2 regions of the Bradyrhizobium sp. USDA 10063 genome follow, and region 1 is predicted to be linked to the other one. Evidence: riboswitches for the same ligand, from Rfam matches in the RefSeq annotation. Region 1 holds a riboswitch; the other holds the start of a gene.

Region 1 (5,482 bases):
CACGAGATAGTTCTGCCAGATATTCCAGGTCACGCCGAGATTGCCTGTCGTGCGCGACACCAGCGGCACGTCGTTGCCGGCGAACTGTCCCTCGCGGAAGACGGCCCGCGTATAGGCCATGCCGCCGCGCAGCGACACGGTATCGCTGACGCGCAGCGAGGCCTGCGTCTCGGCGCCATAGCGCCGGGTCGGATCGAGGTTGACGTTGAAGAACAGCACCGGATTGAAATGGATCTCGTTCTCGAGGTCCATGTTGTAGATGCTGGTCTGCACCTGGAAGCGGTTGGTCCTGACGCGGAAGCCGGCTTCGACGTCATGCGAAGTCTGGGTTTTCAACTGGAAATTCTGCGGCAGGGAAAGGCCGGTCAACGGATCGAACGCAGGTCCCGTCGACACCCGCTCGTCGACATCAGGCGTGCGGAAGGCGTGCGCGGCACGGGCGAACACTGAGAACACGTCGGTGATGCGGTGCTCGACGCCGACATGCAGCGCATAGTTGGTCTCGCTCTGGTCGAGCGGCGTCGCCTGCGCGTCAAAGGCGAACGGCGCGTTCGGATCGTAGCGGTCGCGTGCGCTGAGCCAGGTGTTCTGCACCCGCGCACCATAGGAGAAATCGGTCGTCGGCAGCAGGCCGACCGTGTGCATCCAATAACCGGCGAGCGACTGCTGCGACAGGTCGTAGGTATGGATCGGCGGCACGCCCTGGAACGCACCGCGCTGCTGGTGGAACGTCGCATCGTAATAGTCGATACCGGTCAGGATCGACGAGGGAATCCCGAAGATCGAATTGTTGACGCTCAGCCGCGGCGTGATCGACCAGGTCTGCAGCGCGGCGTCATTGTAAGTTGACGCGAAGCTCGGCAGCGGCGAGGCACCGAAGAATGCGCTTTGCGTATCCTTCTGGCGGTAGCCGCCATCGACGATCAGGTCGACGCCGTTCAGAAGGGTCTTGGTGAAGCCGGCCGTGGCGCTTGCGCCCTGCTGGTTGCCATGGTCGAACGGCGTGCTGGTGCCCCTGCGATTGGTGACCAGTTCGTTGACGCCGATCGAAGGATCGACCAGCCGGCCGCCGGGAAAGCCCAGCTTCTGGTCGTCGCCGGTCACGGTCAGGAATGCTTTCAGGTCCGGCGTCGTGTAGTTGAGATTGCCGACGCCGTTGCGCTGGTCGAGCGCATTGTTCACCCGGTAGCCGTCGGACTTGATGCCGTTGCCATAGAACGAGGCCGACCATGGCCCGGAATTCATCGCGGTCGAGATCGCGGCCATGCGCTGGTTGAAGGAGCCGTAGCCGGCCTCGCCGCGGATCGAAGCCGGCGGGCCGCCGACGCCGGTCTTGGTGACGATGTTGATCACGCCGCCGATCGCGTTGTCGCCGTAGAGCACCGCGCCGCTGTTGCCGCGGATGATCTCGATGCGCTGGATCGAATCGAGTGGAATGGTGGAGAGATCGACCTGCGCCATGTCGATATCGTTGAGCCGCCGCCCGTTGAGCAGGAACAGCGTGTTGGCGGTGGCGAAGGCGCCGAAGCCGCGCAGGTCGACCGAGCTCTTGGCGCCGTTGACGCCGCCATAGAGCGATTGAAGCTGGACGCCGGGCACCTGCGCGATGATCTCCGGCAGCGTGTGCGACGGCGAATGCGCGATGTCATCGGCGGTGATCACGGTCGAGGACGTCCCGACGATGCCCGCGAACTGCGGGCCGCCGCCGCCGGATGCCGCTCCGGTCGCGGCGGCGCCGCCCGAGCCCGCGCCGCCGGCCGGCCGCGCGTTGCTAGGCACCTCGCCTGGCGCGGGCCGACGCGGCCCCGGTGTTCCGTCGGACGCAGGCCTGGCGCGGGTGCGGTTCTGGTCGACCGGCGCGCTGACTTCGACCGGCGGCAATTGCTCGGAGGGCGCCTGCTGTGCCTGCGCGGCGGAAACGTGCAAAGCGGGCGCCAGCATGCTCGACGCGAGCAGAAGCGCCCGGCGTCGCCTGGTGGCTGCAATAACGGAAAACATCGGTGAGACCTCGGTATGACGTCAGTGGCACGTCACAGCGAACCAAGGCTCACCATCGCGTTTCGCGCTTCAGGTGAAGCTAATGCCTGTACTCCCCGACCGACATCGTCGCGTGTGACCACGTATGACGGCAGGTCTCCTGGCTCGCGGGTCGTTACCCTTCGTCGCCTTCCCAGGACCGAGACGCCCAGTGGCATAAGACGAAGGATTCACCGCATACAGTTGCGGGGGCAGCCGCGGCTTGAGGGAAGTTTCCCGGTACCGCATTCCCTTTTGATCCCGATAGGAACCGTCGGAGCCATCTAGGATTTTGGCGGCACCTGAGTCAATCCCGGCGAAACTGCGGCGCCCTGTCTCCGATACGCTTTTTTGTTCTGGTGTCGCTTGTCTGCCACCCAATTCGCTGCAAGAAGCAGGGCGCGATGAGTGTACAGGATTTCACGATAGCGGCCGGTCTTGCCGCGCGGCGACGGTTGGGGGCGACGGTTGCGATGATCGCGCTGGTTGCCCTGCTGATGCTGATCTCACTCGGCACCGGTCCGGTGCGGCTGTCGCCGCTGACGGTGATCGAGGCGTTGTTCGGCGGCGGCAGCGATGTATCGCAGGTGATCGTGCGCGAGATCCGCCTGCCGCGCACCATCCTGGCATTCGCGATCGGCGCCATCCTCGGGCTGTCAGGCGCGGCGCTGCAGGGTTTGTTGCGCAACCCGCTGGCTTCGCCCTCGCTGTTCGGCGCGCCGCAATCGGCGGCGTTCGGCGCGGTGCTGGTGATCGCGCTGGGATTGGCTGATGTCCGCTCCTATGCGCTGCCGGTTGCCGCCATCATCGCCGCCTTCGGCTCGGTATTCGTGCTGCTTGCGATCGCTGGCCGCAATGCCGGACTGTTGATCCTGATCCTCGCCGGGCTTGCGATCTCGAGCCTGGCGGGCGCTGCGACCGCGCTGGTGATGAACCTCGCCAGCAATCCGTTCCTGGTGCTCGAGATCGCATTCTGGCTGCTCGGCTCGCTGGAGGATCGCAGCTTCCAGCATGTCGCGATGGCGCTGCCCTTCATCGTAGCAGGTAGCGCCATCCTGCTTTCGCAAGCCAGCGCCTTCCGCGCGCTCACGCTTGGCGAAGAGACCGCGCAAAGCCTCGGCGTCGACGTCGCCCGCCTGCGGCTGTTCGTGATCGCGGGTGTCGCGCTCGGCGTCGGCGGCGCGGTGGCGGTCACCGGCACAATCGGCTTCATCGGTCTGGTCGCGCCGCATCTGATGCGGCCCGTGATCGGCCACGACCCGGCGCGGCTGTTGGTGCCGAGCGCGCTCGCGGGCGCGGCGCTGTTGCTCGCGGCCGATATCGCGGTGCGCATCATCCCGTCGACCTCGGACATCAAGGTCGGCGTCCTGACCTCGATCATCGGCGTGCCGTTCTTCCTCTATCTGATCGTGCGCGAGCGCCGCGCGCTCGGCGGAGGCGTCGCATGACGGCGCTTGTCGCAGAACATCTCAATGTCGCGCTCGCCGGCCGCCGCGTGCTCAGCGATGTGTCGCTGCAACTCGCTTCAGGCCATCTCGTCGCCCTCGTTGGTCCGAACGGCGCCGGCAAGACCACGCTGCTGCGCGCGCTCGCCGGCCTCATTCCCTCCGATGGCGTCATCAAGGTGGGTGGCGAGGGGCTCGCCGCGCTGTCGCTGCGCGAACGGGCGAAGCGCTTCGGCTATCTTCCGCAAGGGCACATGGTGCACTGGCCGCTGCCGGCGCGCGACATCGTCGCGCTCGGCCGCTATCCGCATGGCGCGACCGATCCGGCCCGGCTGTCCCCGCGCGATATTGAGGCGGTGACACGGGCGATGCAGGCCGCCGACGTCATGGAGTTCGCCGCGCGGCGCGTCACCGAACTGTCCGGCGGCGAGCGCAGCCGCGTCGCGCTGGCGCGCGTGTTCGCGGTGGAGGCGCCGATCATCCTGGCGGACGAGCCGACCGCCTCGCTCGATCCGCGCCACCAGATCGACGTCATGAAGGGTTTGCGCGCCGCCGCCGACAAGGGCGTGCTGGTGATCGTGGTGACGCACGACCTTGGCCTTGCTGCGCGCTTCGCCGACCATGCGCTGGTGCTGTCGCAGGGCCGCCTCGCATCGCAGGGCGTGCCGGCAGACGCGCTGTCGGAAGCGGTCATGGCCGATGTGTTCCGCATCAGCGCCTTCCGCGCCGAATATCAGCGCGAGACGGTGATCGTGCCGTGGGCGGAGATCTGATGCGGCGGCTCGCTGCATTCGTCGCAGCGTTCGCCTTGTCCACCACTGTCGCGCTTGCGGCAAGCCCGCCGCGCATCGTCTCGATGAATGTCTGCAGCGATCAATTGCTGCTCTCGCTCGCCGATCCCCAGCAGATCCTGGGCCTCAGCCGGTTCTCCCGCGACGCCTGGCAATCCTTCGCCGCCGACAAGGCGCGCCGTTTCCCGATCCTGTCAGGCGGCGCCGAGGACGTGCTGGTGCTGAAGCCGGACATCGTCGTCGCCAGCCTGTTCGACAAGCGCGCAACGCGCGAGTTACTCAAAGCAAACGGCCTTCATCTCGTCGAGTTCACCGTGCCGCGCACACTGGACGAGGTGAAGGACCAGATCCGCGAGATGGGCGAGATCGTGCAGCATCCGGATCGTGCCGAGGCCGCGATCACCAGGCTCGACGCCGCGGTCGCCCGCGCGCGGCGGGCCGCAACCGGCAAGCACTATCGCGTGCTGCCGCTGGCGCGCCGCGGCTGGGTGTCCGGCAGCGACAGCCTGGTGTCGTCGCTCCTGACCGAGGCCGGTCTGCTCAATCCGGCCGGCGACCTCGGCCTCGCCGCCGGCGGCTACGCCCCGCTGGAAGCGATCGTGCAATTGAAGCCGGACTTCATCCTGGTGTCGGAGGCCGGCGACCGCGCCGAAGACGACGGCCGCGCCTTCCTGCTGCATCCGGCGCTGGAGCATTTCTATCCGCCCGCGAGGCGCATCGTGCTGTCCGAACGTCTCACCGTCTGCGGCGGCGTGATGCTCGCCGACGCGCTGGACGTGCTGACGAAGGAATTGGAGCGCGTGGCGCGATAGCCGCATCCCCTCGTCATTCCGGGCGAGAGCCCGGAATCCATTTCTCCGCTTGCGCATGCGGCGCAATGGATTCCGGGCCTGCGCCTGGCGGCGCATCCCGGAATGACGAGGTGGAGAGATGGGCGCGTCACCTGCCCCGCTGTTCCCGGATTACGCTTCGCTTCATCCGGGCTAGGGATGCAGCGCGCAAGGACGCAATCCTCCCACAAAGGCGCGGTTAAATCGCGCATTGCGACGACTTATATGGAATAGCAGAATCGTTCCGGTGTTGCGCTTTGTACGACAGGCAGAGGAGAGTGGCGTGGCGGAGTTCGTGGTCGAGTTCGGCAAGGACGGCGGGCGGGTCGAGGCCGACGGCCGACTCGATGCTGCTGCCTTTCACCGCAACCATCAGCCGATCTGGGCGGTGCTGGAAAAA
Region 2 (5,482 bases), 1.4 Mb from region 1:
CTCAGAACCAAAGGCTTGGCCGCTATTCAGTTAGCCGCGTCGTGCAGGTGACGAAATTGGCGTCCGTGGGCACTGCGATCGGCTCGTCAAATTCACGGCTCCAGCCCGATCTACGTTCTGCCATAAACCTCTGTGGCAATTGGAGAACCTTTGCGCGTATTCGAGATGGTGCTGATAACGTTGGCGCTCGGCATGATGCCGGTCGGACTGATCGTTGTCGTTTTTGAATGGGATACCGCGAGAAAACGGCGCCGTTTGCAGGATTTTGGCGTAGGCGGAAAAGCCCGAGACACCAGACAGGTTAGGATCGAGCTGACACCTCGGCGCTCCAAGTTAACGCCGAGCCCCCCGGCAGTGGTTTGGCGCAAGTTCAGGACAATCGCCCGAACAAACTGGACATGCGTTTAGCGCCTTATTGAGGTAAGTATGGCCCCAGGCGGCAGCCCCGGAGCTGAGGGCCATTTTCTTTTTGGCGGACAGCTGGCGAAGGCCCTGGCTCAATAGGGGTGTTTGAATGGACACTCGCGGAAATGGGGACACCATGCTCTTACGGAACAGGGCTGTGGAAAACTCTAGGATGGCTCTTGCCGGGGCTCCATTTCATTCCGGATCAATTTTCACCGGCAGGGGGTCGCAAAGAGGCGGCCCCTTTCGATTCCAATTGCTCGTTGAAATGTTCGACAGCCTTAACGTCGAGTCGTGAATTCGGTCGACCTTCGTCGATATTCCCACGTGGCCCGTTCAGGCTCAGGTCGGTCAAAGTCCGCCTGGGGGTAGCCGACGCAAAGATAGGCGATCAACTTCCAGGACGCCGGCACGTCGAGAATCTCGCAGATGCGGACCGGATTGAGTATCGACACCCAGCCAATCCCGATGCCTTCTGCACGCGCGGCCAACCATGCCGAGCAAATGGCCGCGACGACGGAATAGTCGATGGTCTCCGGCATCGTCGCACGACCCAGCCCGTGCCCGGTTTCGCATGCTTTTTCCGAGAATACCGCCAGATGCCCAGGCGCCTCTTCGAGGCCGGCGAGCTTCAGCGTCGTGTAGCGCGCCGCCCGCTCACCGGAATAGGCGCTTAACGCGCAGGCATTGCAGGTCTTAAAGTCCTCAATGATCGCGCGCCGTCGCGCTTCACTATCAACGATTACGAAGCGCCAGGGCTGACTCAGGCCGACCGAGGGGGATGGGCAGGCGATCTCAATGAGCCGCTCCATGGCGCCGCTCGGCAGCGGATCGGGGCGAAAGCGCCGCACGTCGCGGCGCCACACGAACAGTTCGCGCAATTGTCGGCGAAAAGCTTCATCGAATGAGATCATCAAAGTCGAAGTTCCGCATGGAGGAGGGCGGTCGCCATCAACAAGATCGCGATCTCGCCAATCTGTTCGAACGCGCCCAATATATCACCTGTCTGTCCTCCGACCTGCCTCGTTGCAAGCCACGCCAGTATCAGCCCCGCCAGTGAGAGCAGAATCGCTCCGATCACCGCCTTGCTCGACCCGAAACCGCACACGAGACAAAGAGCCCCGAGACGAAATGCAATTGCCGCGCTTCGCCCCGGCGGCTGTCCGGCTCCGGCCGAAAGTCCATCCGACCGCGCCGGCGGAATCAGCCACATGAATGCGGGCAAGCCGGCGCCCTCGACCAGAACAAGATCGGCGCGACGCTTCAGGCGTCCGAAACTTTCGAGGACCGGGCTCCATCAGCGATGGCTTCATCGCAGCGTATGCACGGGCGCCCAGCGTCGCCAGGCGGCGTTCCTGCACGATGATCTGGGCACCCAATTCCGTCTCCGGCTTAAGCGGGACGGGATTCATGTTGGTATGGGGCTCGACGCCTGCGACTTGCGCCTGCAATGCCTACGCGCGTCCGATCTCGCCGCCGTCGGCGGTCACGGCCGCATTGTTCGATATGTTCTGCGGCTTGAACGGAAGTACGCGATAGCCGCGGCGGATCGCTGCACGCGCAAGGCCAGCGACGATGAGCGAATTGCCCACGTCGGAGCCTGCCCCCTGGATCATCAATGCGCGCGCCACCGAATCGGATTCCCGGTAGCTTCGTCAGAGCTCGACGCCGGGCTGCGCCTTGGATCGGAAGGGATGCTTCACCAGCGTCACCTCCGTGACGAGGTCGGCGGCGTCGATCAATTCTTTCTTCGCGTTACGTCCGGTGAGGACGACGTGCGTCATCGGTGGCTTTGAATTCTTCACGAACTCGACGACCTCGCCGATCTCCAGATAGTCGTAACGAAGCGCAATGTTAATCTCCTCGAGAACGATCATGCGCAATGCTTGATCGGCGATCAGCTGCATGGGCTTTCCCATGCGGCACGGACGGCGGCGATGTCGCGGGCGCGGTCCTGTGTTTCCCAGGTAAAGCCTTCACCCATCGCATGGAACTGGCACAGATCGCCAAAACGTCCGGTCAGCAGGCGGCGCTCGCCGGTGTCCCACGCACGCTTGATGAATTGTACGACGGCGCAGGGGAAGCCATGCGCTACGCACCGCATGATCATGCCGAAGGCCGAAGAAGATTTTTCTTGCCCCTGGTGTGGACGATGATGAGTCCCTTTCGCGGCTCTTAGTCGCCCTCATCCGGTCGCGCGCGACTTTTTTCTTGGCCATTTTGGTCGTATGGCGGTTGTCCAGCGAGGCTTCCGAGATCACGGTCTCCTCCTCAGCGGTATCAGTCTCGGAAGTCATCTGGACGTTCCTTTGGCTTGACAAGTTGCACGCTTGGGCAAATGGTGGAGCGGCGTTGGTTCCTGTCCTACGACAGGCGAAGAGGGAATGCGATAGGGCTCTAGCCACGAAGCCTGAGCCTGAAACGCAGCCGCCCCCGCGACCGTGACCGGAGAGATCTTCAAGAGCCACTGACCTGTTAAGGGGTTGGGAAGGTGGAGATCGAAGGGAAAACCTGCTCCGCAAGCCGGGAGACCTGCCAGCGCAGAGATTTGAGACCGGCGGACGGGGTGCTCCGCGACGGCAGCGAACCCCTATGTCCACGGTTCGTGCGCCTCATCGCCTCCGCCAAACGTCGAGGAGGGCGATGACCGTCACGCTTCACGTCTACATTACCTGCCGTGCCGGCCAATCGGCAATGGAAGGCGAAGCCACGCCAGGCGCGCATCGGCACAGCGCGATCCTTCAGGCTGGCGTGCCGGAAGGCGTCAATGTTGTTCCAGTCGAGTGCCTGTCGGCTTGCAGCCAGGGGTGCTCGGTTGCACTCAGCGCGCCGGGACGCTGGTCCTACGTCTATGGACCCCTGTCGGAGGCAAACGCGCCTGTTGCCGGAGCTGCGGCCTATGCGGCGGCGCCCGACGGCATCGTGCCATGGCGCAGCCGGCCAGAGATCTTCCGCAAGCAATCGCTTGCCCGCATTCCACCCATCGCTGTCCTGTCGGAGGCCGCAGAATGAACACGCTCGCCAAGGTCCCGGTCACCGTCGTCACGGGCTTTCTCGGTTCGGGCAAGCCGACCCTGATCCAGCACCTGATTGCCAACGCGAACGGCAAGAAGCTTGCGGTGCTCGTCAACGAGTTCGGCAGCGAGGGCGTGGACGGGGAGATTCTGAAATCCTGCGCGGACGCCGACTGTCCCGCCGAGAACATCGTCGAGCTCGCCAATGGTTGCATCTGCTGCACGGTCGCCGACGACTTCATTCCCGCCATCGAGCAGCTGCTCTCGCGCAGGGTAAAGCCCGACCATATTCTGATCGAGACGTCGGGCCTCGCCCTTCCGAAGCCGTTGCTCAAGGCCTTCGATTGGCCGGAGATCCGTTCAAGGATCACGGTCGACGGCGTGATTGCACTGGCCGACGCCGAGGCGGTGGCGGCCGGCCGTTTTGCGCCGGATCTCGCCGCGGTGGAGGCACAGCGCGCGGCCGATGAAAACCTCGATCACGAGACGCCGCTGTCGGAAGTGTTCGAGGATCAGATCGCGTGCGCGGATATCGTGCTGCTCACTAAGGCGGACCTTGCTGGCGCGGACGGAGTTGAAGCGGCCAAGGCGGCGATCCTCGCCGAAATGCCGCGTCGCGTGCCGATGCTGCCGGTCGTCGACGGTGCAGTCGATGCGCGCGTAATCCTTGGTCTCGAAGCAGCTGCAGAAGACGATCTCGCCGCGCGACCTTCTCATCATGACGGCGAAGAAGAACACGAGCACAACGACTTCGCCTCGGTTGTCGTCGATCTCCCGGAAGTTGCTGACGTCGTTGCCTTGGTCGCATCGATCCGGCGGCTTGCGCGTGAACAGAACGTCCTGCGCGCGAAGGGATACATCGCGGTCGCGGGCAAGCCAATGCGATTGCTCCTGCAATCAGTCGGGGAGCGGGTGCAACATCAGTTCGATATACCCTGGGGCACGCGGCCGAGGCAGTCGAAGCTGGTTGTGATCGGTGAACACAACAATATCGATGAGCCTGCCATCAGGGCGGGACTTGGTGTCTGATGCACGTCGTCTTTCGCGAGAGCCGCGGTCTTGAGGAGACCGCGACGCCTAAGGATCTCGGCCAGGATCCGGCCGACCTTGTTGTGCTCTCGTACTCCGATAGCGATCTCGCCGCTTTCGCTTCCGGCTGGCGCCGCGGCCGCGGCGGCCTGCCGTCGCTGAGGCTCGCAAATCTCGCAGAGCTGCGTCATCCGCTTTCGGTCGACACCTATATCGAGCGGACGGCGTCGCATGCGCGCGGCATCTTGGTGCGCTTGATCGGTGGCGAATCCTACTGGTCATATGGGCTGGCTGCCCTGCATCAACTGGCGAAGGAGCGCGACATCGCGCTTGCGGTGCTTCCGGCCGACTGTCGTGATGACCCGCGCCTGGATGCGTTCTCGACATTGCCCGTCTCGACGCTCCGACACCTGAGGGCCTTGTGCGAAGAAGGGGGAACGATAGCGGCGCAGGCTGCGATCGCCCAACTCGCGCTGGCGTCGGGCCTCCATGCTGGGCGTGCCATCGGTGAGATCGAAATTCCTGAGATCGGTTTCTACGATCCGCGCCGCGGCGCAATCGTACTGCAGCCAACTTCCGACCAGCGGGCAGGCGCATTCGTCACCTTCTATCGTTCCTATCTCACCGCGGCAGACACCGCCCCGGTCGACGCGCTGATTGCAGCATTGCGGCAGAAAGGTTTTGATGCTTACGGCGTGTTCGTCAGCTCGCTGAAGGCTGCTGGCGTGGCGGATTGGCTGAGGGGAAAATTCAAGCAATGCCCTCCCGCTGTGATCGTCAATGCGACCGCCTTCTCCGCGGTCGGAGAAGACGGGACGACGCCTTTCGATGCCGCATCCTGCCCGGTATTCCAGGTCGCGCTGTCGACGGTCCGGCGCGATGATTGGTTGGAATCGCTTCGTGGACTAACGCCGGCTGATCTGGCAATGCATGTGGTTTTGCCGGAGGTTGACGGCCGGCTGTTTGCAGGCGTGGTCAGCTTCAAATCGCCGGGCGAGCGCGATCCCGATCTGCAATTCGCACGCCTGTCGCAT

Evidence for each region. Region 1 has a riboswitch for cobalamin ahead of ACVJGD_RS32150 (TonB-dependent receptor). Riboswitches for the same ligand answer to the same signal wherever they lie in the genome.
Region 2: it holds a riboswitch for cobalamin, as region 1 does, so the genes downstream of both, ACVJGD_RS38510 (DUF1636 family protein) here and ACVJGD_RS32150 (TonB-dependent receptor) in region 1, are expected to answer to the same signal.

Annotation. Positions count from the first base shown of each region.
Region 1 is NZ_JBSSGP010000002.1:6,374,124-6,379,605, forward strand. It holds gene ACVJGD_RS32150 (TonB-dependent receptor) at 1-1,998, opposite strand, end outside; cobalamin riboswitch at 2,111-2,307, opposite strand; gene ACVJGD_RS32155 (FecCD family ABC transporter permease) at 2,490-3,464, shown strand; gene ACVJGD_RS32160 (ABC transporter ATP-binding protein) at 3,461-4,234, shown strand; gene ACVJGD_RS32165 (ABC transporter substrate-binding protein) at 4,234-5,064, shown strand; gene ACVJGD_RS32170 (DUF938 domain-containing protein) at 5,366-5,482, shown strand, end outside.
Region 2 is NZ_JBSSGP010000002.1:7,764,695-7,770,176, forward strand. It holds gene bluB (5,6-dimethylbenzimidazole synthase) at 687-1,319, opposite strand; gene ACVJGD_RS38495 (adenosylcobinamide-GDP ribazoletransferase) at 1,319-1,618, opposite strand; partial or broken gene ACVJGD_RS38500 (nucleotide-binding protein) at 1,622-2,021, opposite strand; partial or broken gene cobO (cob(I)yrinic acid a,c-diamide adenosyltransferase) at 2,061-2,702, opposite strand; cobalamin riboswitch at 2,742-2,959, shown strand; gene ACVJGD_RS38510 (DUF1636 family protein) at 3,049-3,417, shown strand; gene cobW (cobalamin biosynthesis protein CobW) at 3,414-4,448, shown strand; gene cobN (cobaltochelatase subunit CobN) at 4,448-5,482, shown strand, end outside.